Regions from separate parts of the Paenibacillus sp. P5_B5 genome, predicted to be linked through region 2. Evidence: riboswitches for the same ligand, from Rfam matches in the RefSeq annotation. Region 2 holds a riboswitch; the other holds the start of a gene.
What was found. Region 2 has a riboswitch for cobalamin ahead of AC1DOK_RS12600 (anaerobic ribonucleoside triphosphate reductase). Riboswitches for the same ligand answer to the same signal wherever they lie in the genome.
Positions count from the first base shown of each region.

Region 1 (22,397 bases), on a different contig from region 2:
TTCTTATTGGAGCTACAGGAACTTGCCGAGATATTAGTGAAATTAAAGAATATGAACAACATATTTATAAGTTGGCTTATTTTGATTTGTTAACGGGCTTGCCTAATCGAACTCATCTACTTAAAACATTGGATCGAATCATATCTGAACCATTGGTAGGGGATAGAACATCGGCCCTGATTTTATTGAATTTGGATGATTTTAAGAAAATAAATGATACCTTAGGTCATACTTTCGGTGATGAACTGTTACAATATATGGCTTTTTCTATAAGTGCACTCGTTAGTGAGAACGGGAGTGTTTATCGAATTGGAGGGAATACATTTGCAGTATTGCTTGATCCTATCCAAGCAAGCGAAATTATTGAAATTGCTGATCGACTGCATGACATGTTTTCCACTCCTTGGGACATTAATAATCATAAAATAGTACTTACTGCAAGCTTTGGAATTTCTGTATATCCATATGATGGTATAACTGTGTATGAGTTGATAAGTAATGCGGATACAGCGCTTAATAAGGCTAAAATGCTTAGAAAAAACAATATACAGGTTTTTAATGCAGCGATGAAAGAAGAAATGCTACAACGAATTCAAATTGAGAATGGTCTTCGCTCCGCTCTTGAGAATGATGAATTTGTTCTGCATTATCAGCCACAATATGATACAAGCAGAACGACAATTCGGGGAATAGAAGTGCTTATTCGCTGGAATAACCCGAAACTTGGATTTATTGCTCCATTAGATTTCATTGGAGTAGCCGAAGAGACGGGATTAATTATACCGATTGGTGAGTGGGTGCTTCGCAAGGCATGCGAGAAGAACAAAGAGTGGCAGGATCTTGGATTCCCCAAAATGATAATCGGTGTTAATATATCGCCCATTCAGCTTAGACAGAAGGATTTTCCTAGTCTATTAAAAAAGATTCTGGAAGAATCTTCACTCGAACCTCAATTTCTCGAACTTGAAATTACGGAGAATGTCATGATCGATTCTCTTGCAACCATTTCAGTGCTGAATGAAATTCGTGATTTAGGTATCAGGATTTCACTTGATGATTTTGGGACTGGATATTCTTCTTTAAATTACTTGAAGATTTTGCCTCTAGACAGTCTGAAAATTGATAAATCGTTCATAGAGGGATTAAACAAGGAATCAATTGAGAAAACAATCGTTGGGTCGATTATCTCTCTTGTTCATAAGTTGAAACTGGATGTTGTTGCTGAAGGTGTAGAAACCAAAGAACAGCTTCAATATTTAGAAGAGTGCGGATCGAACTATGTACAGGGATATTTATTCAGTAGACCTCTTAGCGAACAAGATTTATTGAGATTATTACAATAGGATTAAGGATACCATCAAGAAGTCTAACAGGATGTTATTTCTGTGAGACTTCTTTTCACATGCTTTCGTTACATTTATTGTGGATTTGAATGACGAACCGTTGTATTATGTTATCTAATGATTATTATCTTGACTTGAACGAATAACAATTGACTGGGGGACTTAAGATGGACGCGAGGAAGTTAAAAATTCTTGACCTTCTCAAAGAGGATGCCCGTCGTAGTAGCGATCTGATTGCAACGATGTTAGGCGAGTCAGAAGAGCAGGTAGCACAGACGATCAAAGAGCTTGAAGAAGAGAATGTGATTGTTAAATATGCGACTGTTGTTAATTGGAGTAAGTTTGTTAGTGAAACAGTAACAGCCTTAATTGAAGTACAAATAACTCCAGAACGTGGTCACGGGTTTGATGCGATTGCGGAGCGGATCTATTTATATCCAGAAGTGAAGTCAGTTTATTTAATGTCAGGAGCCTATGATTTACTTGTTGAAATTGAAGGAAAATCCTTGCAGGATGTTGCTTCGTTCGTTTCCAATAAGCTCTCACCTCTTGATCGTGTATTATCGACAAAGACACATTTTATTTTAAAGAAGTATAAGCAGGATGGCATCATCTTCGAAGATCATGAGGATGATCATCGTCTGCCAATCACTCCGTGAAGGATGTTGAATGATGAACATTAACCAGACCGCAAGCAAGCGTCAATCAATGAAAAACTACATATCACCACTCGTTCGTGATATTCCACCGTCAGGTATTCGGAGGTTTTTTGATTTGGCAGCAGGCTCCAAGGATATTATTTCTCTTGGTGTTGGTGAACCGGATTTCGTTACTCCGTGGCATGTTCGCGAAGCTGCTGTATATTCACTCGAACGTGGCAAGACACAATACACACCAAATTCAGGATTGCCAGAACTACGTGAAGCAATTGCCGAGTATTTATATACACAATTCGATCTTAAATATGAACCAACGAACGAAGTTCTCGTAACCGTAGGTGGATCAGAAGCGATTGATCTTGCGCTTCGTACACTGATCCAGCCAGGTGATGAGGTTCTAGTACCTGAGCCATGTTATATTTCTTATTCTCCCATTGTAACGATTAGTGGTGGTAAGTCGGTTGGAATCGAGACATCTGCAGAGGAGAACTTTAAATTGACTCCTGAGAGACTCAAGGCAGCAATTACCCCACGATCCAAGCTATTAATTCTTTGCTATCCAAGTAATCCAACAGGTGGAATAATGACCTATGAGGATTGGGAGCCAATTGCACGGATAGTCGAAGAACATGACTTAATCGTTATATCTGACGAAATATATGCTGAGCTAACGTATGATCAAAAGCATGTCTCTTTTGCTGCTATGCCTGGAATGGCTGATCGTACAATACTAGTTTCTGGTTTTTCTAAAGCATTTGCCATGACTGGGTGGAGAATGGGGTATGCTTGCGGGCATCCCGATTTGATTAGCGAAATGCTCAAAATCCATCAGTACACCGTCATGTGTGCGCCTATTATGGGCCAAATCGCTGCAATTGAAGCACTTAGGAATGGACTTGAAGATAAGGATCGAATGGTGGAAGCTTACAATCAGAGACGCAGACTTGTAGTCAAGGGCTTCCGTGAGATCGGTCTAGAGTGTCACGAGCCGCAAGGTGCATTCTATGCGTTCCCGTCTATCCGGTCTACAGGACTTTCTTCTGATGAGTTTGCTAGGTTATTACTTACAGAGGGGAGAGTTGCTGCAGTCCCAGGTGATGTATTTGGTCTAGGAGGAGAAGGCTTTATTCGCTGTTCGTATGCAACTTCAGTCTCACAGTTAACTGAGGCCTTAGATAGAATTGGAAAAGTAATTGGCAAATTGTGACGAATTTACTATTTTCAAGGCTTAAATAAAATGGTATATTTATACTAAATAAGTCGGAGAGAGGAAGATGGACATATGACCTTTATGGAATATCAGCTTCCACAGGCTTCTAATCAGTGGCTCATCAATGATTCTGTAAGTAAGAAGCGTTGGCTACTTAAGAAGACGATGCACATCTCCTCTCAACGAGATTTAGAAGAACAAATTCACGATTTGCGTTTACGGTTGGAGCGACTAGTTCTTGATGGACAGAAAATGACTTCAGAGCGGGTTATCGAGATTAGTATGGAACTTGATTTGAAGATTGTAGAATATATGAATAGTAAAGAAGAGGGCTGACATGTTGTCAGTCCTTTTATATGTGGGGATGTATCTCCTTCAGGTTTCGTTTATCATTGTACTTGCTTTTGTGCCACGATTGATCGGGTTCCAGCATAGATGCCATATACCATAAACATTTCACAGAATGAATGATGCCCATTTACCAATTGTAAAACGATGGTCTATTTTTTGTAAATGAGATAGTCCGATGAAGATGAACAAATAACCTAGTACATCTGGGAGGAGATCAATAGAAGTAATTAAATAACCGAATATTTAGTTGAATAAATAGGCAGTATGGCCAGTATGTTATGGTTCAATCATAGCATATTTGAAGTGTTCGTCTTGTAATATTAATGAAGTACGCATATAATTTACATGAAGCAAAACGCTTGAACGGCATTATTAACTAAATACCTATAACGGATAGGTGCCTTCGTATATCGTTCATTTGATATGCAAGGTTAAAAGGGAAGCTGGTGAAAATCCAGCACGGTCCCGCCACTGTAACTGGAAGCTAACTTCAGTGATATAGAATTTATAGCTTTTGCATTATAAATTCTATGTATCACCTTAAGAAACGCATCCGTCTTTAAAAGACGGTAAAATCGTTTCTTTTGCTAAGCCACTGTTTGATAACGGGAAGGCGAAGTATAGCGTGTGAATACCAGTAAGTCAGGAAACCTGCCTATCTGTTTAAACAACGAAATCCTTCGAGGAGAGGACTATCGCTAAACACGGAATCCAAGCTTTTGACTTAGCCACTATCTTCCGTATTTATCGTCCCCTCTGTTCTATATGAATGGAGGGGATTTCGTTTGGTACTTCTTAATCAAGCAGTCTTGCTCTAATACATAAGGGGGAAGAAGCGATGAACAAACAAGTGAAAAAAAGCAAGTTATTATTATCGTTATTAACGATGGCATTAGTTATCGTATTAACGGCATGTGGTGGTAAGGAAGCTGCACCTACAACAACGCCAGCAGCTGCAACAGTAGCTCCAACTGCTACACCAGAAGCTAAAACAGAGGCGAAAACACAGTTTCCACTAACAGTTAAGGATGTTACAGGTAAAGAATTTACATTTGATAAGGCACCAGAGCGTATTGTCTCTGTATCGCCAGCTGAGACAGAATCTTTATTCGCGCTTGGTTTAGGGGATAAGATTGTGGGTGTATCTGATTATGATGATTATCCTGAAGCTGCAAAGACAAAGCCTAAGATGGGTAGTATCGTGAAACCAACGGTTGAGGCTCTAATTGCTGCTAAACCAGATATCGTATTTACGGGTGTGTCGATGAAAGAAGCAACTGTTGAAGAGCTTCGCAAAGTCGGTATTCAGATTTTTAAAGTAGAGCCTAAGACATTGGACGATGTTATGAACAACATCTTACTTTATGGTCAAATTACTGATGCTAATGAGCCTGCTAAGCAGATTGTTGCCAAAATGAAACAGGATATTGATAAAGTGCAGAAAGCTGTAAAGGATGTTAAACCAGAAGCTAAAAAGAAAGTGCTTCTTGAGTTCTCACCTGGTTGGACAGTTGGTAAAGGTGAGTTCATGAATGAACTGATCACAATTGCTGGTGGTGTGAACGTTGCAGCTGAGATGGATATCACTGGCTGGGCACAAATGAATGAAGAATTGATCGTGAAGCAAAATCCGCAAGTTATTCTATATGCAAGTGGGATTATCGATGATAAAAGCAAGAAGCCTTTAGAAACACTTATCCGTGAACGCGCTAGCTGGAGTAAGATGGATGCTATTGTAAACAACCAAATTTTTGGGCTTGATGTGAACAGTTTAAGTAGACCAGGTCCACGAGTTACAGATGGACTATTAGAAGTTGCCAAAGCATTGTATCCTGACTTGGTGAAATAGCCTATGAAACGTAAGCTACTACTATGGGGAGGAGCAGGGGTTCTGCTCCTGCTTCTTACTGTTTTTATAGCGATATTTGTTGGAGCAAGCTATGTATCACCTAATCATATTCTCAGAATAATTGGGAGTCATCTTCCGTTTATAGGGGATTGGTTTATGCCTGATTGGGATGCATCTGCTGAGCAAATTATTATGAATGTTCGTATGCCACGTGTGATGCTCGGCATGCTTGTCGGTGCTTCATTAGCATTAGCAGGGGCAGCTTTTCAGGGTGTCCTTCGCAATCCACTTGCCGACCCGTATACGCTAGGAGTAGCGTCTGGATCATCAGTTGGAGCTGCAGTGCTTATCTATTTTGGTCTTGAATATGCATTGTTTGGGCAGTGGACAATTCCGGTTGTAGCTTTTACTACTGGCATCATGACACTGTGGATTGTGTTGAAGCTTGCGCAAGAGAATGGTCAGATAAGGAAGGAAACCTTAATTCTTTCTGGGGTTGTGATGCAAGCCTTCTTTGGAGCAATAGTATCGTTCCTCGTAGCCATGTCCAAACAAACGGTTAATGAAATTATGTTCTGGCTCATGGGATCGCTATCGATGCGTGGATGGGAATATTCACTAGTGATCGGCCCTTATTTATTGATCGGACTCGTTATCCTCATTGGATATGCGAGGGCTTTGAATTTGTTCGCACTTGGCGAAAGACAAGCTGCACATCTTGGAGTTCATGTTGAACGCACGAAGTTGATTGTTCTATGCGTAGCTACTTTGCTTACAGCGGCTGCAGTATCGGTAGCGGGAGTCATTGGATTTGTAGGGCTAATTGTTCCCCATTTACTTCGTCTTATCGTTGGTCCTGATTATCGCTTACTTATCCCACTATCTGCTCTTGGTGGGGGGATCTATGTTCTGTGGGCAGATACTTTGGCTAGAACAGCGCTTGCGCCTACAGAAATACCACTTGGTGTTGTTACCGCTTTTATCGGTGCTCCGTTCTTTGCGTATTTATTACATAAACAGAAGAAAGTATCTCACATGTAAAGAAGAACGTATCAGTAGTTTGAACGCTATATCTTTTCATCTATTCTCGTGAACAAGGAGGCTCGGATCATGATTAAGTTAAATCATATTTCCAAAGCATATGACACTAAAGTTGTCTTGCATGATGTCAATTTAACCGTAGAGCAGGGTGAATTTATTGGCCTCATCGGACCCAACGGAAGTGGGAAATCGACCTTGTTACGGATGATTTCAGGCGTTGAGCATGCGGATAACGGAAGTGTTGAGCTTAGAGGAAAGTCTGTTCGAGATTACCCACGTAAGGTATTAGCTAAATGGCTTGCTGTACTTGAGCAAGATGCGCTTCCAGCGCTTGGATTTACCACAAGAGAAATTGTAGAAATGGGTCGATACCCATTTCAAAGCTGGTTAGGTGATGACTCGAATAATGGTTATCAATTAGTAGATGCCATATTAGAACGGTTGAAGTTGAGTGAAATTGCTGAACGCAGAGTAGATATTTTAAGCGGAGGTCAAAGACAACGTGTCGCACTAGGTAGAGTGATGGCCCAAGAGCCTTTGTTATTACTGCTTGATGAACCGACAACTTACCTCGATATTGCTTATCAAATTCAAATGATGGATTACATCCTCAAATGGCAGGTTGAGTGTGGTCTTACAGTCGTTGCTGTATTACATGATTTGAATTTGGCAGCACAATATTGTACTCGTTTATTAATGATGAGTGACGGGCAGATCGTTGCAGATGGAACACCTGCAGAAATCATTACTACTGATCTAATTAAGCAAGTGTATGGTACTGAACCCATTGTTTTATCTCATCCTGTTAGTGGTGTGCCCCAAATACTACTACAGCCTGAGGGGAGTATATGGACAGTCTAAGAAAATTAACAAAATATCGTAAGCTTATAAGGTAAGGCAAAAATCTATTTTTACGAAAGAGTGTGACTATGATGACAGCATTACACAAGATGATTACTCGTATTGAATCACTTCATAATAGTAAAATAGACGAAGCAGCGCAGTATTTGGATTCTCTAACCAAACCTCCAGGCAGTCTAGGTAAACTAGAGTCAATCGCCAAGCAGGTTGCAGGAATTACAGGAGAGCTTAAACCATCGTTCACGAAAAAGGCAGTCATTGTTATGGCGGCAGATCATGGGGTATGCGAGGAAGGCATTAGTGCATTTCCAGCAGAGGTAACACCTCAGATGGTATTAAACTTCTTAAGCGGTGGTGCAGCAGTTAATGTGCTGGCACGTCATGCAGGTGCTGATGTCGTATGTGTTGATATTGGTGTGAATGCGGAACTAGAGCATCCTAAGCTCATATCACGCAAGGTACGTAAAGGTACAGCTAATATGACTAAAGGTGCTGCAATGAGCTATGATGAAGCCGAACGCGCCATTATGGTAGGTGCTGAACTGGTCAATGAAATGGTACAGCAAGGGGTTACGTTGTTTGCAACTGGTGAAATGGGAATTGGAAATACCACAGCAAGTTCAGCAATATTATGTGCACTTACTGGATTGTCACCTGAAGAAGCGGTCGGACGTGGTACTGGAATTGATGATGCGCGAATGCAGCATAAGCTTAACGTGATTGCTCAGTCACTTGAAGTCAATCAGCCAAATGGGAAAGATCCACTTGATGTACTGGCTAAAGTTGGGGGACTTGAAATCGCAGGATTAGTTGGTGTTATACTGGGCGCAGCAGCCAATCGTTGCCCTGTAGTGATCGATGGATTTATCTCATCGGCGGCTGCATTAATTGCTAGTAAAATGGCTCCTTTATCTGTTGATTATATGATTGGCTCACATTTGTCCATGGAACAAGCACACCGTCGAATGCTAGAAGCAATCAACCTATCTCCGATGCTTCAAATGGATATGAGATTAGGTGAAGGGACCGGTGCTGCATTAGCCTTTACTTTAATCGATGCTGCAGGCAAAATAATGCGTGAAATGGCTACCTTCCAAAGTGCTAGAGTAACGAGTGATCAAGTGTAGAATTTATCAAGTATAGATTTTATGAAGAATAGATCTTTACCTGTAGTCTAGAGAATTAGTAAACAAGCTGTAGAATAAAGCTGTATGATAGAAATAGAGCCTTAAGATAATGTGTACCCAGTAAGCTGTAAGGAGTGTTGATATAAATGGCTATTTTGGTGACAGGGGGAGCGCGCAGCGGCAAAAGTGGGTTTGCCGAGCGGTTAGCAGCTAGGCTAGGAGACTCCGGGCTGTATATTGCTACAGCACAAATTTATGATGAAGAGATGCGCGAACGCGTCTCTTTGCATCAAGAGCAGCGCACCAGCGGCACATTCTCGTGGGTGACACGGGAGGAGCCTTATGAGCTATCCAAGCTGCTGCGCGAGCTTGCCAGTAGCGGGGAATCCTCGGTAGTCGCGACACCGACTATGAATGTGGTGTCCAGCGCTGTTACGGATTCCACTACTGATGCGACATCCGCCAGCGCGGAGCGGGCGGTAGTGTTAGTGGACTGCCTCACCTTGTGGCTGTCCAACCAATTGCTCCGGCATGAGAACGAGCCGGAGGCAGTGGCCCTCGTGACGGCGCAGATCGCGGATTTGGCAGAGGCCGTATCGGCCTATCCATATCCGCTCATCCTCGTCACGAACGAGGTGGGTGACGGCATCGTACCCGTCACCCCACTTGGCCGGCAATTCCGTGATCTTGCCGGTCGCTTAAACCAGACGCTCGCAGCGATATGCTCGCAAGTTTTCCTCGTAACCGCAGGAATTCCGATTGAGCTAAAAAGCATAGCGTACAAGCTGGACGAAAGTGAGCGAAACTAATGCTTTTCTATTCGTTACAAGAAATCATATGGATTGTAATAGCCGCCATTCTCTTAGATTTATGTATCGGCGATCCGAAGTGGCCCACACACCCGGTCATTCTGATCGGTCGCTGGATTAGCTTTCTAGAGAAGCGGCTTTTGACGTCTAATGATATTAAGCGTGCAGAGTTAAGTCCTAACATCAAGCTATGGTGTGGTGCTGTGCTCACTGTTTCCACCACACTACTTAGCTTTGCAATTCTATGGGGAATTATTGCAATCACGACTTGGATACATCCTTGTTTAGGGTATGTAGCAAGTGTATGGTTCATTGCTTCTACAATTGCGATCAAAGGCTTGAAGCAAGCAGCTTATCGTGTTCTTAACCCTATACGTGCAGGTAACATGCAAGATGCACGTAAATATACAGGCTATATTGTAGGTAGAGATACGAAGGAGCTTTCTGAAGCAGAACTGACTCGTGCAGTCGTTGAGACTGTTGCTGAAAATATTGTGGACGCTGTAATTTCACCAATTTTCTATGCTTTGCTTGGTGGAGCTCCATTTGCTATGCTGTATAGAGCATCGAATACATTAGATTCAATGGTTGGCTATCGCAATGAACGTTATTTATTTTTTGGACGAGCATCAGCGAGATGGGATGATGTCATGAACTGGATTCCAGCACGACTGACGGGTCTTTTAATCTTAATTTCCGCTATGTTTGACCATGAATTGTCAGCAAGACGTGGATTTCGCTCGGTCATCACCTTTGCAAGTAAACATCCAAGTCCCAATAGCGGCATACCAGAAGCAGCAGTTGCTGGAGCGCTTGGTATTGAGCTTGGTGGTCGCAATATATATGGTGGTGTTGCTAGTGAACGAGCTAGACTTGGCTATCCACTAAGAGAGAGAAATGCGAATGATATCGTGTCGACAGTTCGAATATTATATCGATCTGCCTTTATTGTGATTGGAGGATTAGCCATATGGGCTCTACTCATAATCGTGTAACAGACTGGCTGTATGGATGTATTGCGGCCTTTCAATTTTTATCGCGGATTCCTATTCCACTGCAAATTAACTATAACAATCAGGTGTTCCAAAGAAGCGTACCTTTCTATCCGATCGTTGGTGGAGTAATTGGGTTATTACTGCTAACTCTAGCCGTTATTGGTCAAATGATTCTGCCTCCAATGCCGGCTTCAGTGCTACTTATTACTTTCTGGATTATCTTGACAGGCGGATTGCACTTAGATGGTCTCATGGATACTGCTGATGGTATTCTCAGTCATCGGGATAGGGAACAAATGCTTGACATCATGAAAGATAGCCGGGTAGGAGCTATGGGTGTCATTGTTTGTGTCCTGTATTTATTCATGAAAACCTCACTTATCTACGTGATTGTGCAGCATGATCTCTCCCAGTTGTTTCTTCCCTTATTGGTGATTCCGATCTGGAGTCGTTGGTTTATGACTGCTGCAATTACCCATTGGCCATATGCAAGACCTGATTCTGGATTAGGTAGTTTTTTTAAGGGGACGTCAGTACGCTATGTAGGATTGGGTGCAATAGTTGGACTTTTACTAAGCCTAGCGGTGCTTGGCGTACCCTATTTACTTGGGAATTCAATCGACTGGATACTGCTGCTATGTGTGATTGGTGGTATGCTAATAATCGGTTGTATGACAGCAGTTTATTTGGCTCGCAAGCTTGGTGGGTTAACAGGAGATACATACGGCGCATTGAATGAGATCCTTGAGTTAACAGGGCTCTTGATTGTAGTTATCTTTTATCATTTAACAGTTTAATTAACTGTGTTAAATATATGGTTGTTATTTTTCATACCTTATAAGTTGCTCTAATACATAATCAGTACATGCTAAAGACAGAATCCAATATTGATCGTAGTAGCGGAGGGGACGGAATTGTCCTGAAGAAGCGAAGCGTTCGCCTACAAGTTTTCCGAAGGAAAACTACTTCGTAAGCGTATGCTTTGACACCGGATTTCTACCGCTCTATGCGGTATATAATCAAGAAATCTGGTGGCAACAGCGATCGTAAGGACAATCCGTCCACGCAGCGGTCATCGATCGGCACACTTGTAACGTTTCTAGCACTGATTATGATTTAGACCTTAAGTTACCCTAGGAGGCACGTTTATGTTAGAACGTTATGGACATGGTGGAGATCTTCGTACAGCTGAGGAATCGTTTGGTTTGAATAAAGAAGAGTTTCTTGATTTCTCTGCCAATATGAATCCGCTTGGGCCACCTGAGGTAATTGAGCACATTATGAAGTCGAAGTGGCATGAAATTAATCGATACCCAGATCCAGCTTCACGCCAGCTTGTCAAAGCGATATCGGAACACTATGAGATTCCAGAAGCGAGCATAATGGTTGGTAATGGCGCAGCAGAGTTAATCGATCTACTTGTACGCCATCTTGTGCCGAACATAACAGGACTTGCACAACCTTGTTTTAGTGAGTATGGGGATGCGGTTCACAATGCAGCAGGAATCGCCTATGATATCCCCTTGTATGAAGAACACAGCTTTGAATTGCAAGAAAGTGATATCGAGCAAGCGATGAATGAAACGAATTTACTTTTCCTCGGGCATCCCAATAATCCAACGGGGAAGCTTATACCACAGTGTATTCTCAATAATATTATAAATCGTAAACATCCTCTCATTTTGGATGAAGCTTTTATGGATTTTATCGCGAATGAAGCGGAGGTTAGCCGTATCCGTCAGGCTGCTGGGGAGCCGAATCTGTATGTGATTCGTTCAATGACCAAATTCTTCTCAATTCCTGGTATAAGGCTCGGGTTTATGGTTGCTCATCCTGATATGATTGCTCAGCTTCGCAAACGGCAAACGCCTTGGAGTGTTAATTTTTTAGCACAGGAAATAGGTAAATCAGTCTTGAATATAGAAGACCCTTGCAATGAGCAATATGCTCAGCGTACGCGAGAGTGGTTAGATGAGGAACGTCCATGGTTAACTAATCAACTTGAGTTACTAGGGCTACAGGTTGTACCAAGTGAAACTAATTTCTTGCTGATCTCATTACCTGAGCAATCTGGCTACGATATTAAACAACTCCAACAGTTATTAGGACGTAAAGGAATACTAGTTAGAGATGCTTCTTTGTTTAAAGGTCTAAATGAGCGATATGGCCGAGTTGCTGTTCGAACTAGATTAGATAACGAGCGTTTAGTTCAAGCGATTCGAGAAGTCATGGCTATCAAAGTTGCTATTAAAGTTAATGTTCAAGGTATGCCTGAATAGGGAGATGGTCAGTCAATGAAATCAGATACCTCAAAGCGAGCAAGAACAATTATGGTCTTAGGGACAAGTTCTGATGTGGGTAAGAGCATTATCACCACAGGGTTATGTCGTATTTTTCTCGAAGATGGCTTAAAGGTAGCTCCTTTTAAATCACAGAATATGTCTAATAATTCTTATGTGACGATAGATGGCAAAGAAATTGGGCGCGCACAAGGTGTGCAAGCTGATGCATGCCAAATTCAGGCGACAACGGATATGAATCCGATCTTGCTTAAGCCCAAAGGTGACCTCACTTCACAGACAATCGTTCATGGTGTGCCAGTTGCTGATTTTAAGGCAAGGACTTATCGTGAAGAATACCTTCCTTTAGCTGAATCGATTGTTAAGGAAGCGATCGATCGTTTGCGAGCGCAATATGATGTGGTTGTCATGGAGGGGGCAGGAAGTCCGGCAGAGGTGAATTTGAAGGATAACGATATTGTTAACATGCGCGCGGCTGTGTGGGGTGAAGCACCGGCTGTGCTTGTTGCTGATATTGATCGGGGAGGCGTATTTGCTTCGATCGTCGGTACGTTAGAAATTCTGACTGAAGAAGAGCGATCCCGGGTACAAGGCTTTATTATAAATAAATTTCGTGGAGACGTATCTTTACTGCAGCCTGGTCTTGATTGGTTAGAAGCACGGACTGGTATTCCTGTACTGGGCGTCATTCCATATTTGCCTATGCTTGGTATAGAAGATGAGGATTCTGCTTCTCTGGACTCTAAACGTCAGATAACGCGTTCAAGCGATAGTTCACAACATGCCAAGGATCAAAAGCTTGATATTGCTGTCATTCGTTTCCCTCGTATTTCTAATTTCACAGATGTTGATCCGCTCTATGACGAGGAAGATGTGCGGGTTCGCTATATCACACACCCAGGTGAATTTGGGAAGCCTGATGCGATTATTATGCCAGGAAGCAAGAATACGACAGAGGATTTAAGATATTTACGCAGTACAGGCATGCAAAAGCTGCTGCTTGAGTATATGTATGAGCAGGATGGTCACGTCGTAGGTATTTGTGGTGGTTATCAAATGTTAGGGCGTAAGCTGCTTGATCCGAATCAAGTAGAGTCGAATGAAAAGGAATATCATGGGCTTGGTGTTTTTCCATCAGTAACTACTTTTGCACAAACGAAGAGAACGGTTCGTATAGCTGGAACAGCCTCTCTATATGGGGCAGATTTAGTGCCTATTGAAGGTTATGAAATTCATATGGGTGAAACCAATTTTGAGGAAGAGGTTATGCAGCCTTTTACGATCGATGACCTCCCAGAGGGTGCTTCTGTAGATGATGGGCGAATATGGGGTACTTATATTCATGGGATTCTTCATAATGATGATCTGCGTAGACAATGGCTCAATAAGATTCGTCAGACTAAAGGACTAGATCCACTTCCTGCGAATTTAAGATTCAAAGAGAAAAGAGAGCAAGCTTTTGACAGATTAGCATCGCATGTGCGGGAGCATTTGGACTTAAAGCGCATTTATAATATCATAGGATTATCTCATCCATCACAAATATCGGAGGTTGATTAGAATGAAAATATACACGCGAACAGGTGATAAAGGTCAGACAAGTGTAATTGGTGGTCGTGTGAATAAAGATGATATTCGTGTTGAAGCTTACGGAACAGTAGATGAGCTTAATAGCTTCGTAGGGCAAGCGATGAGTCTCATGAATCCAGATAAATTTACGGATCTGCTCGAAGATTTATTACAAATCCAACATGAGTTGTTCGACTGTGGTTCAGATCTAGCGAAGTTGAAAGAAACGGAGAAGCATCCGTTCAAGGTAACAGCCGAAATGGTAGAAGCACTTGAGCCTTGGATTGATAAATATGATGCCGAGACGCCTGATCTCACACGGTTTATTCTGCCAGGTGGAAGCAGCACTTCTTCAGCTTTACATATTTGCCGAACTGTATGTAGACGTGCAGAACGGAGAGTTGTGACGCTTGCTCGTGAACAAGAGATTAACCCTGAAGTATTGCGTTATCTAAACCGATTATCCGATCTATTCTTTACCATTGCTCGGACTGCTAACTTGCGGGAAGGGCAGACTGATGTTGAATATATTCGCTCCGCTGAGGTGTTTAGATCCAAATCATGAATTATTATGATCCCTTACAATATATTGTGCCGCCCGAAGATGATGGTTGTGTATTGAAAACAATTTTACAAAAAAGATTAGGTGTTTCTCGTAAATTGTTATCTCGTGTGAAGCTGACGGAACAAGGAATTATGGTTAATGGTGAGCGTAAATATATTTCTGTTCATGTGCAAGCTGGTGATCTTGTTGAAGTCCGAATGGAGCGCGAGGAATCGGATGATATTATGCCACAAGAGCTGCCATTAGACTTTATATATGAAGATGAAGATCTCTTAATTGTAAATAAACAAGCTGGAATGATTGTACATCCCACGCATGGTCATTATATTAATACGGTTGCGAATGGTGTCGTTTATTATTGGCAAAGTAAAGGTGAGAGCTTCCGCTTTAGACCCATTCATCGGCTGGATCAAGAAACTTCTGGTGTGCTCGCCATTGCTAAGAATGCCTATGTCCACCAGCAAATTTCTGAGCAGATGATTGCGCATACGATTGAGAAAGAATATATGGCACTTGTATATGGTGATGTCAAGGATGATAAAGAAACGATTGAAGGTCCAATAGATCGTGATCCTGAACAGCCACATATGAGGATTGTAACCCCTACAGGTTATCATGCAGTCACGCATTACGAGGTATCAGCACGATTTGGACATGTAACATTAGTCAGAATACGTCTAGAGACAGGTCGCACGCATCAAATTCGCGTACATATGAAGCATATTGGTCACCCACTTGTGGGGGACAAGATGTACCAACTAGGTGAGTATGCTCATTTATCAGAGTCTGTTGATTCCATTATAACTAGACAAGCCCTTCATGCTTATCGGCTCGGATTTACTCATCCAAGTACGAGGGAGCGGGTAGAGTTCAGGGCAGAAGTACCAGATGATATGAAACTTGTGATTGAACATTTACGTAATGAAATGGAGTGACTTGGATGAATTTTAAAGTCTATGAATATGCAAAATGCAGTACATGCCGGAATACATTAAAGTGGTTAAGAAGTCATCATCCAGATGCGGAGATAACGACAATTCCAATTGCGGATACTCCACCAAGTGTTGAAGAACTACGGGAACTGGTTAAGTTAAGTGGACTTGACATTCGCAAGTTTTTTAACACTGCTGGGGAAGTGTACAGATCGATGGGACTTAAAGATCGGTTACCGCAGCTTTCGGAGGATGAGATGCTAGCGTTGCTCGCATCTAATGGTATGCTAATTAAGCGCCCAATCGTAACGGATGGACATAAGGTAACAGTTGGTTTCAAGGAAGAAGCATTCGAACTAAACTGGTAATTGTACGTGAGGACGTTTGAGGAGGAAAATATGAAAGATAGTTCACCTACACCTGAATCTAATAAGCCAAATAATAGTAACGCCAAAAGCAAAAAAAATAATCCATTGTGGTTTCTTGGAACAGCCGGCTTCTTTATTCTAGCTAAGGGAAAATGGATTCTTTCACTTTTGAAGTTCGGTAAGTTTGGTGGCGCTATAGCAAGTATGCTAGTTTTCACTGGAACCTATGCGATGCTGTTTCCAATATCTTTTGCGATCGGTATAGTGGTAATGCTATTTATTCATGAAATGGGACATGTGATTGCTGCCAAGCAGAAGAAGATGCCTGTATCTGCACCATTCTTCATCCCTTTTGTTGGAGCATTAGTGTCCATGAAGCGTAATCCTAGTGATGCAGTAACAGAAGCCTATATTGGTTACGGTGGTCCTTTACTTGGTACGATTGGTGCAACAGCTACTTTTGGACTTGGATTCCTGCTTGATTACCCAGTACTCTATTCAGTTGCTTATATTGGATTTTTTCTGAATTTGCTCAATCTACTACCGGTTCATCCGCTTGATGGTGGGCGAATCTCTGTTGCAGTAACACGTTGGCTATGGGTTGTTGGCTTAATTGTAGCGATTCCTGTTATTATTTATTTGAAAAGTATATTATTAGGAATTATTTTAGTTATATCAGCTTGGAATATGTACAATAAATATGTGAAGAAAAAAACAGCTCAATCCAAAATGAATTTTGTTTCTACGGATTACTATTTGACAGAGGAAACCTTCTATCAAGGGTTAACGTTCATTCCAGGCGAGAACCATCAGCGGGATTTATCGTATACAGCATTTACTGAGCTTACCGGCAAGCACGAAGGTAAGACAATTGTTAGAGCAAAATGGGATGCCATTCAATTTGAAGAAGAAATGGTTGTTATGACGCAAGCTATCATTAAACGCGTATACGCCCAAACCAAACATATTCAAGCGGGTAGTCAGGATTCATCTGTTTGTTTGACCGTAGTTATTGAATACCAAGAGTTTGAGAATGAACAATATTATGAAGTTCGTTCCTCAACTCGTTGGAAATTCGGGCTTGCATATTTTGGGCTTGCTGCTTATTTGGTTGTCATGATGATGCTTGCTCATCAGGAAATGCAATCTATCATGCTGATTTCATAACTTTTTGTATATAAAAAAATATATTTTGATATTTTAAGGAGCGCCGATGTTTTAACGGCGCTCTTTTTGTTCAAAATGGTAAGGATAGGATATTGGTATTGAAAGGAGATTAACAATGAATTCCGTAACTTCCTTATCTGAATTATTGTCAAAAGGTAGAAATTCCGCATATGTTGATATTCCGGGTATGTTAGGTAAAACATTTGGACAAGTTACTTTGTCAGCAACGATGCCAATGAGTAGATTGTTTTCTATTTATGAGGTTGACCTTGAGGTACAACGCTCGATTAATCCACGTAATTTAACTAAACTAATTGATTATATCGAATTGTACTTGCAAGATAACCAGCCCATATATTTCCCGGGAATTATTTTCTCTGCTCGGGGAGCTGGGCACTATGACGAGGAACAGAATGCTTTTCGTCTCCAGCCAGTTGAAATGCTTTATGTCGTGGATGGTCAACACCGTCTAGCTGCATTCCGAAGAGTGATGGAAAGCTTACAAAGTCAAATGACAAGGGCAAAGGATCGTCGCGAATATGAGAAGATGGAGGAAATAACCGAGAAATTACGCCGGTTGTATGCATTCCCAGCCTCTATTATGATCTATCTGGACATCAATGCAATTCAAGAGCGTCAGCTCTTCTCAGACATTAACAAACTGCCACGTAAAATTGGCGGTAATCTTGCCGTATTACGTGATCAAAGACGTTATTATCATGTAATGGGGATGGACTTGCTGCAGAATCACGCCGTGATGAACCATATTCCGATTGATACATTCTCCGAAAGGGGTAAGGGTCCTGAGTATTTGTTTACTTATCACCTACTCACCGAAATTCTAGTCGCTCTATTCGAAGGTAGAATGAAATCTAGTAGCCGTCAGAACAGCTACCGCTATGAAGATAAAATGCTGCAGGAGCATATTACATTAGCTTCCGAGTATTTTATTCAAATGCTTAAGGTATTGCCTGAACCTATTAAAGGCTCATCGCCTTGGACAGAAAATATGCAGCTTGCTACAGCATTATTTATTCATGATGAAGCGACGAAGAGTGGCAAATTTAATCGATATGCGATGAATTATGCGATGCGGATTCTGCCTCATATTCGCTGGGAGACGATTTTCTCAGGAGAAGAGAAAGATCGATTGCCACGTAGAACAAGGATTATGAAGGCCTATCAGCATATAGTAGGTTTCTACAAGGAAAACCATGTATTGTTGATTACAGATGGGGAGGATGTTGGCTAATGGATGGACTTCGCTTACAAATGACCATTTATCCTCTGTGTGATAAATTCGGCTTGACTACAGTTGCACTTAAAGTACGTGATTTGCTTGATTATACAACGATTGACCCTATGGTGCAGCGGAAGCTTAGTTTAATGCAGAGACGCAAAATATCTAATTATTTGCAGGAAAGAGAATTGGATCAGGTATTCTTTGGACCTGTCACACTCTCCATGAGAGACGTCGGTTCACTTGCTACTGATGGAGAAGATCATGAGAAACAAAGCTATGTACTCAGGCAAGGTTCTAAACTCAGTATCTTAGATGGTCAACATCGAATTTTGGCGTTAGGTTATGTTGGTGAGCAAATGCTGCGTGAGGTTCGCAGGAACACACGCAAAATCACTGTTTTGAAATTGAAGCAGCGAAAGGATCCTGAAGATCCCTCAGTACAGTCAGAATTAGATGATTTGCAAAACTTAGTAGATAGTATCGAAATAAGAAGGCTGGCATTGATGGAAACAGAGCTAGCTGTACAAATCTACATTGGTCTGAATGAAGAAGAGGAGAAGCAATTGTTCGGAGATATCAATTCCAAGGTTCAATTGGTATCTAAGGAGCTTGGACATTTGTTTGATTCAGTTGATCCCATTAATCTGGTTATTCAACAGGTTGCAGACCATCATCCAATGCTTAAGGAGGTAGGGATTGAAAAACGGAATTCTTTAACCGCGTTCAATCGTAACTTTACTTGCTTCTCTTGGATGTATTCAGTAGCAACGATGCTGTTCTCAGGGAGAATGCAACCATCGTATGAGTTAATGCGCAATATGCGTAAGGATTTACCATTCTACGTTGAGATTCTGCATCAATTCTATAGCAAGCTGCTACCACTCTTACCAGAACAACCCGGCTTATCACAATATACGTCAGCGAGTAGAGTAATGCAGGAGAGCATAGCGATCTATGCGAATCACTTTTTGTTTAAGGATGGCGAATTTAATGAGGAGTGGACCTCATGTCTTCGAATTCTAGATGGATTCGATTGGTCCCATCGTAATGAAGAGTTGTTCTATATTTTCGGTATGCAAGATAATGGCAAGTTAAATTTAATTCACGAGAAATCTCTGCGTAAACATAGTAAGCTGCTTAAGTTTTTCTTGGAAGGTATGGAAGAACCTGATGGCTTCGCCTCTTTAGCGTAAAACGGTCTTTCTTCATTAATTAGCATCCGTTATCTTACTTAAGATGACATTCGGATGGTTAATCGATGAGGAAAGACCATTTTTTTTGTAGTTTTTTGTAATTTAATTTCTTCTTGGAATATTATTTTAAATGTTTATTGAATTTTAAAATTTTATTTTATATAATGAGGTTTAATTAACAGAATATTATTTTTTCAAGGAGGTGGTTTCAGAGCAAATTTCTTGATGTCAGAATAATTGAACTGACAATAATGAATCGGGAGTGATTAAATTGATAGGTATTCATCGGTATTATACAAAGAGAATTGCAATTATGCTGGTTATTCTTCTGTTATTTAGTACTTGGACTAGTACATTTGTAAGCGCTTCCGAATATAAAACAGGGTTCTCTGTAAGCGAATCAGATGTGCCGAATTCTGAACAAGAGAACTTACCAACAAACAACGAAGATGAATTAAATAATGAACCAAGTAATAATCCTGAAGATGAGGCACCAGTCGATGAGATTGTTAATGAAGAAGAGAAGTTAGATATTGAAAATTTAGCAGTAGTTGATGTCAAACGCATTGAAATCGCGAATAACACACTTATGATGAATCCAGGTGCTGTGCAACCATTTCAAGTAAAAGCATTTGATGAAGGCGGTAATGAAATCCCTCTTACTGAAGGTGTAGCTTGGACTGCTGACCCTCAGATTGGTCAAATTAGTCAAGTGGGAGAACTGACTGCTGGCGGTATACTTGGAAGTGTTGAATACGGCTATGTCACAGCCAAATACGGAGAATTAGAAGCTCGTAGTCTTGTATTAGTAGGCAAGGTTGGTGTCGTATTAGAAGACTTTGAATCGATGACTCAGAATGGTAAAACCATTTTAACAACTGGCATTATTAACAGTAAATCTGCAAATGTACAATTATCTTCAAGGCCTGACCCAGTTGTATATGGGGAGCATGCGGCCAAGTTTACATATGATATGTCTGGAACAACAGGAACTTCAGCTGCATATGTCAGTTTACGAGATCTTGCTACAGGAGCCCTTGATCGCAGATTAGAGGGTAATCCGACTAAGCTTGGCGTATGGGTATATGGTGATCAGAATGCCCATTGGTTTCGGGCAAGGTTGAGAAATAACACGGGTGGTTCTTTCACTATTGATTTTACAACAAGCTCTAATTTTACTTGGTCTGGCTGGAAATATGTTACGGCTTCAATGCCTTCCAACCAAGTGGGGCCTTTTAAAATCATGGATTTATATCTGGTAGAAACGAAGAATGACAATAAAAACGCAGGTGTACTGTATTTTGATCGATTTAGTGCTTTCTATAACAATACGGATATTTTCAGTGTCGATATTGAGGGTTTAACACCAATGAAAGTTGGGGAGAGCAAACAAGCTCAGGTCTATATTACTCAAAATGGTAGTGTAGCACCCGAACAAGTAGGAAGCGGAGTTACTTTTTTAAGCAGTAATCCCGAGGTCGCCTCAATTGATGATTCTGGGCAGGTTATTTCTCATAAGGCTGGTCAAACGACCATAGTTGCTCTGTATCAAAATGCACAACCCGCCTTATTCGAACTTATGGTAAGTGTAGACGACGCTCCGCTTGAATCAATTGAAATGATTGGTCCTTTAACAATTGAGAAAGGAAGAACAGGTGAAGTCAAAGTGTTTGCTAGATACTCGAATTATCCGAATAAAATCAATGTGACGGGCGAAGCAGTTATTAGCTCTTCATCTCAAAATATTGATATTCAACATGGAGGTATAGTGAAGGGCTTAGATGTAGGTGATGCGATCATTACAGCAAGTTATCAAGGAAAAGATGCTTCCTATTCATTAACCGTTACAGAACCTATTCCAGTTCTTGATAAAATTGAACTCTCGGGACTCTCGGCGATGACAATAGGCAGTGAACAACAAGCTACAGTGACAGCCTATTATAATGTACTTGATCAGCCAAGCCACACCACTGATATCACACAGAATGCTGCATTTACCAGTAGTAAAAAAGCAGTAGCAGAAATAGGGCCAGGCGGACAAGTAAGAGCACTAAGCGTAGGTGCAACCATGATCACCGCTTCTTTCCAAGGTAAAACACACAGTTATGTGTTGGTAGTAAATAAAGAATCGGTTGCTATTCCAAAACAAGAGATGCGTGCAACTTGGGTCGCAACGGTTGAGAACATTGACTGGCCATCCAAGGGACCCTTTGATAAGGATAAGCAACAAGCCGAATATATTGCCATGCTGGACGAATTGCAAGCTACGGGTATAAATGCCATCATTATGCAAGTCAAGCCAGCTGCAGATGCGTTCTATCCGTCTGAATATGCACCATGGTCCAAATGGTTGACAGGAAAGCAGGGTCAAGATCCTGGTTATGATCCACTCGCCTTTATGATTGAAGAGTCTCACAAAAGAAATATCGAATTTCATGCATGGTTTAATCCTTATCGTGCTAGCATGGAACCAGATATCAATAGCTTGATTCCCGAACATCCGCTTAGGCAACATCAAGATTGGTTGCACGCGTACGGTGGTAGGCTGATCATGGATCCAGGCATCCCAGAAACACAGGAATACATCATCAACGGCATTATGGAAGTCGTTAATAAATACGATATTGACGCTGTCCACTTTGACGATTATTTCTATCCTTATCCTGTAGCAGGTGTTGCATTTCCGGACAGTGAATCCTTTGCTAAATACGGGCAAGGTATGACATTAGATAATTGGCGTCGTAATAACGTAGATACGCTAATTCAGGATTTGTCGATAGAAATTAAAAAGGCAAAGCCATATGTTAAATTCGGA
Region 1 is NZ_JBFULK010000005.1:283,421-305,817, forward strand. It holds gene AC1DOK_RS09105 (sensor domain-containing protein) at 1-1,343, shown strand, start outside; gene AC1DOK_RS09110 (Lrp/AsnC family transcriptional regulator) at 1,511-2,002, shown strand; gene AC1DOK_RS09115 (aminotransferase class I/II-fold pyridoxal phosphate-dependent enzyme) at 2,016-3,209, shown strand; gene AC1DOK_RS09120 (aspartyl-phosphate phosphatase Spo0E family protein) at 3,285-3,548, shown strand; cobalamin riboswitch at 3,942-4,236, shown strand; gene AC1DOK_RS09125 (ABC transporter substrate-binding protein) at 4,402-5,412, shown strand; gene AC1DOK_RS09130 (FecCD family ABC transporter permease) at 5,416-6,453, shown strand; gene AC1DOK_RS09135 (ABC transporter ATP-binding protein) at 6,523-7,314, shown strand; gene cobT (nicotinate-nucleotide--dimethylbenzimidazole phosphoribosyltransferase) at 7,386-8,441, shown strand; gene AC1DOK_RS09145 (bifunctional adenosylcobinamide kinase/adenosylcobinamide-phosphate guanylyltransferase) at 8,588-9,250, shown strand; gene cbiB (adenosylcobinamide-phosphate synthase CbiB) at 9,250-10,245, shown strand; gene cobS (adenosylcobinamide-GDP ribazoletransferase) at 10,221-11,042, shown strand; gene cobD (threonine-phosphate decarboxylase CobD) at 11,394-12,524, shown strand; gene AC1DOK_RS09165 (cobyric acid synthase) at 12,540-14,105, shown strand; gene AC1DOK_RS09170 (cob(I)yrinic acid a,c-diamide adenosyltransferase) at 14,107-14,679, shown strand; gene AC1DOK_RS09175 (RluA family pseudouridine synthase) at 14,676-15,614, shown strand; gene AC1DOK_RS09180 (arsenate reductase family protein) at 15,620-15,979, shown strand; gene AC1DOK_RS09185 (site-2 protease family protein) at 16,010-17,146, shown strand; gene AC1DOK_RS09190 (DNA sulfur modification protein DndB) at 17,262-18,398, shown strand; gene AC1DOK_RS09195 (DNA sulfur modification protein DndB) at 18,398-19,582, shown strand; gene AC1DOK_RS09200 (family 10 glycosylhydrolase) at 19,854-22,397, shown strand, end outside.
Region 1: it holds a riboswitch for cobalamin, as region 2 does, so the genes downstream of both, AC1DOK_RS09125 (ABC transporter substrate-binding protein) here and AC1DOK_RS12600 (anaerobic ribonucleoside triphosphate reductase) in region 2, are expected to answer to the same signal.

Region 2 (8,872 bases):
TTTTCTGCAAACCTACTTTTTCGAGCATATCAATGGCATCGAACTTCTCTTCTACACCTAACAGCTTCCATAATGGAGTCATTAAGAAACGTCCACTTATCACATTCTTAAGTGCCGTACGACTCTTGTTCAAATGTGGTTTTTCTTCTAAGAAGGCCCATTCACGGCGCATTTTGAGCTTGACCTTCCATGATGTTCGATCGACATTATTCCCATTATAAATTAATTCGCCTTCATCCCAGTTCTCACGTAGTGCTAAACAACGGAAAAGCGTGCTCTTACCACTTCCACTTGAACCGAGCACAACGATGAAATCACCAGCATAGGCTGAAAAATCAACACCTGACAAAACATTGGTATTTCCGAACTTTTTCGCTAAACCTTTAACAATAATCATCTGTCGTCGAAATCTCCTTTTATGGCTCTGACCCGATAGTTGATAGATGCATTATTTCTGCATACATTCAATTATATAATAAAATTGGATGAAAGGCTTATTTCTTTTGAAATGAATTAATTTCATAATACCTTTAGCTGCTTCAATCGGGAGTATATATAGATCAAAACGGTTTAATTTGTCTATATATAGTTTCAATTTATCCATTTAGATCAGTTATGAAATTGATTCACTAGTAAGATATTATTATTGGAATAATCCTGAACTAGAATATCTCCATCTTGCTTTGTAAGCGGAATATGTGCATCTTGAAGATTCTGCAGGATACGATCAAGCTCACCTTGATTCGGAATCACAATTGTATAGTATTTAAGACCTACCGCATTGTCAGGCGCAGGAGGTGCTCCAACACCTGCCCATGTGTTCATTCCAATATGGTGATGATAACCACCTGCTGAAATGAATAGCGCACTTGGCATTTGAGCAACTACATCAAAACCAAGCATTTGGCAATAAAATTGATGCTCCCTTGTCAAATCAGCTACATGCAGATGAACGTGTCCGATCGTTGTACCTTCTGCAAGTCCACTCCAGACATGTCCATGTCCTTCATCATATAGACTTTGCATATCAACTGGATCAGTTGCCATCTTAATGTGTTTATTATGATCGAGCTCCCAAGTCTCACGCGGGCGATCCGCATAAATCTCGATTCCAATTTTATCAGGATCGTTCAAATAGAGGGCTTCACTAACCAAGTGGTCCCCTTGTCCTATTTCAATTTGGTGTTTCAGTAAATTACGTAGAGATAAGCTTAAATCTAATCTGCTAGGCACTAGAATTGCAAAGTGATATAGTCCTGTAGTTCTTCTTCTCCCTGTCATCGCAACTGCATTTGGAATTTCTTCTAGTACCAGAATAGCATTCTTACCGTCAACAGACAGTTCTGCTGTTCGATTCACTTGTTTGAGGATTTGGAAGCCAATCACTTCTTTATAGAAGGTAATCGAACGCTCCAAATTGCTAACCTTTAAATGTACTTGCCCAATTTCAATCGCTGGATGTATGGATTGTGTTGTATTCATCATTATTAGAATCACCCTTAATCATTATTTTATATAATAGAGAAATCGTTAGTTACTTTTTGTAAGTAAATATATAATAATTATATCCTTGTGTCAATAGCACACCAAGCCTAATAACCGAGAAGGAACAGGCAGTGTAACCCTGATTCCCCCTCGGCTATCTCAAAATAAGATCAATTGTAATCCTTTAATCCAAAATACTTGTATTAGTGTTGAGCTTGTCTCCGCTTATATCCCTCTGCGTTAACTTCTTCGTAAATGCACTTACAAGAAGCATGATGATGAGGTTAATAACAAGTCCAATAATGCCGATATTTAAGTCTTTAATAACTTGTGGAGCAGAAGGCAGCATTGTTCCCATGGTTTGATTTGTAATGGTCGTATATAACACAACAAGAACGCCTACAATCATTCCCGCGAATGCACCATATATATTTACGTATTTCATATTCATTACACTCATATAAAGCGATGGCGCTAACTGAACAATTAAGCTGTATGCCATAATATTAAGAATAGCTAGGGCTTCCCCACCCGTTATCGTAAAATAGAGACTGATTGCCGAAAGCATCAAAATGATCAGCTTCGAGACAAGAGTTAACTTCTGATCTGTCACTGATGGAACCATTACTTTGTATACATTCTTGGTTAATCCAATTGCTACAGACATTAACATGATGGAAGTCGGAACTAATGCAGTTAACAAGCCTGCTGCGCCAATAAGACCAACTATCCATGGGTCAAAGGTTGCAATGGCTAATTTTAAGAGAGACAGGTCTCCCTCCGCCCCTTGTAAACCAGGAATTTGGACAGTAGCTGCAAATCCAACAAAAAAGACAAATAATAATAAAAGTGTATACAGTGGCAGGCTAATAGTGTTCTTAACAAGAGTCTTTCTGCTATTGGCAGATAAAACAACCATAAATGTCGTTGGCATAATATAAAAACCGATTGCCGATATAAGTACGGTTGAGATAAACCATGAACTACTCAGTCCCTGGTCTGCTAAAGTCAGGAGCTCTGGCTTCACTGTATGGACAGCCTCAAACATGGGCTGTATGCCTCCAAAGTAATGGAAAGGTATGTATAGTCCTAGAAAAACAACCACAATTAAGATCATAAAATCTTTAATAACCGATGTCCAAGCTGATCCATGAATACCCGAGATCATCACATAGATTGTAACCACAATCGTCCCGATACAGCTAGCTACTATTGGAGAAATTGCTCCATAAGATGCTTCTGACACAATAATCCCGAGTCCCCTAAACTGAATAACAATGTAAGGAACGAGAGCTACTGCCCCAAGAATAGCCACAAACACACCCAAAGCGCGACTTTTAAATTTGGATACATAAAAATCAGGCTGAGAAATAATCTGATGCTTCTTCCCGTACTCCCACACCTTAGGCGCTAGCCAATAGGCAATGACATATCCTAAGAAGATGTAGGTCGGTACATAGAAAGCAGCTACTCCTTTGGAATAAGCCCACCCACTGCCACCTAGAAGTGAGAATGTCGTGTAAACCTCGCCAGCTGTAAGTAAGAAAATAAACAGGGTTCCAAATCCCCGTCCACCGACAGCCCACTGATCGAGACTCATCTCTTTGCCTCTTGTTGATCTGATTCCTAAGTAAAGAGCAAGCGCTAAAAATAAAGCAATGATGACGATGGAGATATTCATTCAACTTCGCTCCCTGTATTCTCAGGATCGAACTTATAAACAATAGCTAGGATAATAGATGTGAGGACCATCCACATCGATATCCAAAATAGAAAGAAAGGTAAACCGAGAACATATGGCTCAACCCGATTCACATAAGGTATAAAACCTAATGTCCCGATAAAAGGAATGAATAACAGCAGTTTAATAAATTTCACTTTATGGCCTCCTAGCAATAATGACCCATATATTAAACCTTTTTGATCCAATGCTCAACATATTTTTCCCATTTGTTTCTCAATTCATCAACTTTTGCTAAAAACGTTGCCAGCATAAAAAAACCTCTAACCCTTAGTTAGATTAGAGGTTCTTCCGCGATTATTAATGACATTAATTTATAAATTAATCCTCATGCATTCACAGCAATATGTTTAATGATTCGCGCGGGGTTCCCACCCACAACTACGTTATCTGGAACATCCTTGGTTACGACCGACCCCGAGGCAACAACTACATTATGACCTATCGTTACACCTGGATTAATGACCGATCTTCCACCAATCCAGACATTATCTCCAATTGTAATCGGCTTACCAAACTCTAAACCGGTGTTTCTTAAGGTTGGTTCGAGTGGATGTCCAGCGGTATAAATATGGACTCCAGGTGCTAAAAAGCAATTAGCTCCAATTCGGACTTCAGCTACATCCAGAATCACACAATCAAAGTTCGCATAGAAATTATCGCCAATATATATGTTGGAGCCGTAGTCACAACGAAAGCTTGGTTCAATGTATATCCTCTCTCCTATGGAGCCAAATAAGTTATTCAATATATCGCGACGTTCATCTAGTTCAGTCTCTAAAGTCTGATTAAATTGCCGCGTTAATTTTCTGGCATGCTCTCGTTCCTTGACAAGCTGTGGATCAGCACCATCATACAATTCACTATTTAGCATTTTCTCTTTTTCTGTCTTCACGCGGATGCTCCTTAAACTACATAGCTAATTTATTTTATAACATTAGAACTACATCTCAATTACTTCTCCAGCTATTAAACTTGCCTGGACATCAATAATGCGCTGATTACGGCTTCCGCGAAACGCAAGTGTTAAGTCTTGTTGTTCCAGAATAAATTTACCGTCGATTAACACATCGCATAATGTAAGCAGATGGCGCTTTACTGGATCCGACATAATTTCATCGTAAGTAAATCCACTATATGCCCACACCGTATGACTGGGGCAACTAGCTCGGTATTCTTCCACGAAGGGCTGTAGCTTACCTGCAGAAAAGAAAGGATCGCCTCCGCACAAGGTTATCCCATCGAGTAAAGGATTGCTTTGACAATCTGCTATTATTCGCTTCTGCTCATTCTGATCAAATGGCTTACCATGATTGAAATTCCATGTTACCGGATTAAAACAACCAGGGCAATAATGCTTGCATCCACTTATAAAAATGACTGCTCGAATGCCACTTCCCTCATTAATGCTTTCTGGATAGTAGCCGCATATATTCATAGATGCTTAACCCGATCTCGAACTTCAGCTTGTTTTGCTGCATTAAATCTTTCTGTATAAGAACCCGTTAAATAACCAGTTACCCGCCTCAATCGGCTGAAGCTATGATCAGATTCAAGTGCTCCACAGTGCGGACATGAGCTACCAATCACGCCCTCATATCCACATGCTGGGCATCGATCAATCGGATGATTTACAGAAAAGTAGCTAATATCTTTACTTAATGCATATTGGACAATTTTCCGGAACGCCTCCAGATTGTTACGAGCATTACCATCTAATTCGATGTAAGAAATGGCGCCAGCATTACATAACTCATGAAAAGGTGCTTCAAGCTCAATTTTACGTGCAGCAGAGATTGAATGATAAACAGGAATATGGAATGAATTTGTATAATATTCACGATCCGTTACACCTAGTATACAACCAAGCTCATGACTATCCTTCTTTACAAACTTACCTGATAGTCCTTCTGCTGGTGTCGCAAATAAGGTGATATTCAGATCATATTCTTCCGACCATCGATCACAATGATCCCGCATGATTCGGATAAGCTCAACTGCCTTCTCATGAATAGCTGGATCCTCAGCATGATGCTTACCGTACATGGCTTTCATACACTCTGCAAGTCCAATGAACCCAATTGACAATGAACCATGTTTAATTAATTCTCTTACGGAATCTGTCGGCTTCAAGGTCTTCCCTTGCTTCCATACACCCTCCCTCATCATGAAATCAGAAGCTTTGGCCTGCTGCATAGCTTGAATCTCATAACGATGTAATAATCCTTCTAACGCAGCTTCCATCGCTGTGTGAAGTGAAGACATAAATCCAGCTTCATCAGGGGCTAACCGCTCACCCGTAGCTATCCCATTCTCTAACCCTAACCGAACAAGGTTAATGGTGTTAAATGATAAATTTCCTTTTCCAGAAAGATGGTTCCAGCCAAAACGATCGCTAATATTACGTGTGCGACAGCCCATTGTTGCAAACTCTGTATCTGGATTTCCTTCTTGATAGTATTGCAGATTAAATGGCGCATCAATATTGGCGAAATTAGGATATAGACGCTTGGCCGAGCATTCCACAGCCTTGATAAATAAATCATAATTCGGATCTTCCGGATGCTGATTAATCCCCTTCTTACATTTAAAAATTTGTTGAGGAAAAATCGGTGTTTCTCCATTACCAAGTCCTCTAATCGTGGAGTCTAATAATGCATAGATTAAGAGACGCCCTTCTGGTGAAGTGCATGTCCCATAGTTTACGGAGCTAAAAGGAATCTGGCCCCCTGCTCTACTGCTCATTGTATTCAAGTTATGAATCATACTTTCAGCTGATTGATACGTCTCATTTACCGTCTCGTTCATCGCAAAGTCGTAAGTTCTCGGATACTCACTTTGCAGCCACTCATTACCCATGTGAATGTTATCCTCAGCAACTTGCCTATCATCGGTACTGTGGTTATCGGTACTGTGTTTATCGGTACTGTTGCAATCCGTACCACTTAGCCCCTCTTGTAAATAACGCATCCCTTTATTAAAATGCTTGCGAAAGGACTTTGCTACAAATGGTGCCAAGTCATGATCAATCATATTCGCACTCACACCACCGTATTGTGAGTTTTGTTGATTTTGAAAAATAATCGTAACTAGCGCTGCTGCCGTCATAATCGATTGCGGTGGTCTAATCGTACCGTTACTTGTATGAAAGCCTTCACGCAGCAGTTGACCGAACGGAATGAAAATACAATTCGTCGTTCCTAGGATATATTGATCCATGTCATGTATATAGAGATGATTATGATTTATTTCTTCTTGAACTCTAGGCGGGATCGCATAACCGACGTACCATTTTGCAAATTCGGAACCGAATTTAGACATTTTGCCAGAGAATGATTCACCGTTTAGGTTCGCATTTTCTCGTACGAGATCCAAATCGAGAGTGTGAACTATATTTTGCCCAATTTGATATAATTGCGTCCGTTTCAGTCTTTCTTCCGTCCGTTTATGCCGATAGAGCATGTATTTCTTCGCCACATCTTTACGCTTACTAGCCATTAGCTCCTCTTCGACTTTATCTTGGATTTGTTCCACAGACATATCGATAGAACTAGCTTCAGCATAACCCTTAATCGTATTCGCTATGACTGTACATAGCTCTTGATCAAGAGTACCCGTTTCATTCATCGCCTTCTCTATTGCTTTGAAGATCCGTGATTGATCAAATTCAACTCGTGTACCATCTCGTTTAATTACATGCATTAGACAAGCCTACTTTCTGTAAGTTCTTAGATATGACGTAAACATGAATATCAGTTACATAACGATAAGAAAGCTTTGAATGCAATTGTGAATTATCACACTTACTCTTCCACAATAAAAGACATCTCCACTTTTAAGAGTAAAAGTGGAAATGTCTTCAGAATTCATCCTATAAATGATGTCCTCTGACACTTCCCTATCGCTCGTAGGTTACTTAAATAGTGTCGTCAGAATAGGCAGGTTTTCTGGCTAACAGACATGAATGCTAACAACCACTAAAACTGCTATGTCTACAAATAAAACTAATTTGTTCACATATTTAATGGTGTTAATGTTTATGGTCTGCTACAGTGGCGGGACCGCGTCGGTTTAATCCGAACTTCCCTTTTAAGCTTTGACCTCATTGTTGTTCAAAGCACCTATTCCCACAATATATAGTTGATGCGTATAAGATTAAATCAATATATTGAAACTTGTCAATGCTATCCTGCACACTCCGTTTATCCTAATCGTTCCTGCACTTTCGGGAATACGCGAAATGCATTGTTGTAGAACACATCTTCCCAATAGGCTTCCGGAACTAGCTGTTTAACAAAATTAATATATACATCAATTGGCGCAAGCGGCCAATCCGTTCCGAACACGATTTTATCATAACGATCTGCATATACTAGGCCACGACGCAAATGATCCATAAAGAGAGGCTCATTCTGGAATCTGTTGAACACCTGCTGGTTACCCACTTGTAAGCCAGAAATGTCTGCGAATACATTATCATTCTTCGAGACGATTTCGCCGCCCTCCATCACCCATGGATCACCGAGATGACAGATCATAAAATTAATATCGCGATATGCAACTGCCAATTCGTCGACTGCAAGTGGATGTGAATACTTCAACAGTCCACGAGGTGAATAAGTATCGCCGGTATGAATAACGACTGGCATCTTGTACTGCGCAGCTAGCTCGTATACAGGAGAATATATAGGATCATACACATAATAGTGATAATAACCCGCATACAGCTTGATCCCTGCTGTTGACGACCTTTGTAATGCCTTCTCAAGTGCTTGCAGCTGCTTCTCACCTGGATCATTCACGAGCCTATCTGGATTAATACCCACGCACTCAAGTAGAAAGTCCGGCAATACTTCTTCTAAATCAAGTGGCATTGGATTAGGAGAAGCTGAGTCAGGAAAAGCTCCATCCGTCTGCTCCGTTACACCCATACCTATTCCGAGAACAACTCCACTGGCATCAAATTCGCGTTTGAGCCCTTCTGAAGTATAAGTTACATATGATTTCTCATCCGCAGTCTGTTGAAAACTGGCAATACGAGATAAATGAATATGGGCATCAATAATTTTCATCGTCATTCGATCACTCACCTGTTATTTAGTAATAGAACCGATATACATTAATTGTGCAGGTTCTAGCTGATCAACTGCTCCATCTAGTATACCTTGCACACTATCTAATATCTCTTGTAAGGATAACCACTCACCTTGCTTTTTGGTAAAAGGCTCTGCCACATAAAAAGGCTGCGTGAAGTATGCTTCTAGTCTTTCCCCACGTTCATAAACAGCCTTATCCATTTCGGAGAGCTTATCTAGGCCGCGTACTTGAACCAGGGATCTTAGCTCCCGATAACGCCTCATTAATTTGCGTGCACGCTGCTGAATCGTTAAATGAGACGCTTCTAATTGTGCACCTTCGAGTATGACAGAAGTAGAAGTAATTGGATCTATAGCCGGATAAAACTGTCTAGTCGCAAGATCCATATCCAGTTTCCATAAGGTGTCAAGCGGACCATATGGAGCCTGCTCATCGACTGATTCACCTATACAATCAACAAGTGCAATGGTTACGGGTCTTGCACCAGGCTCATTGATTCTTTCGCGCAATGTGTGTAATTCACCCGATAGCACAATCGAACGATCCGCG
Region 2 is NZ_JBFULK010000008.1:81,872-90,743, reverse strand. It holds gene AC1DOK_RS12630 (ATP-binding cassette domain-containing protein) at 1-397, opposite strand, end outside; gene AC1DOK_RS12625 (VOC family protein) at 610-1,485, opposite strand; gene AC1DOK_RS12620 (sodium:solute symporter family protein) at 1,670-3,166, opposite strand; gene AC1DOK_RS12615 (DUF3311 domain-containing protein) at 3,163-3,363, opposite strand; gene AC1DOK_RS12610 (sugar O-acetyltransferase) at 3,555-4,121, opposite strand; gene nrdG (anaerobic ribonucleoside-triphosphate reductase activating protein) at 4,170-4,664, opposite strand; gene AC1DOK_RS12600 (anaerobic ribonucleoside triphosphate reductase) at 4,661-6,928, opposite strand; cobalamin riboswitch at 7,147-7,366, opposite strand; gene AC1DOK_RS12595 (amidohydrolase family protein) at 7,429-8,298, opposite strand; gene AC1DOK_RS12590 (ATP synthase beta subunit C-terminal domain-containing protein) at 8,320-8,872, opposite strand, start outside.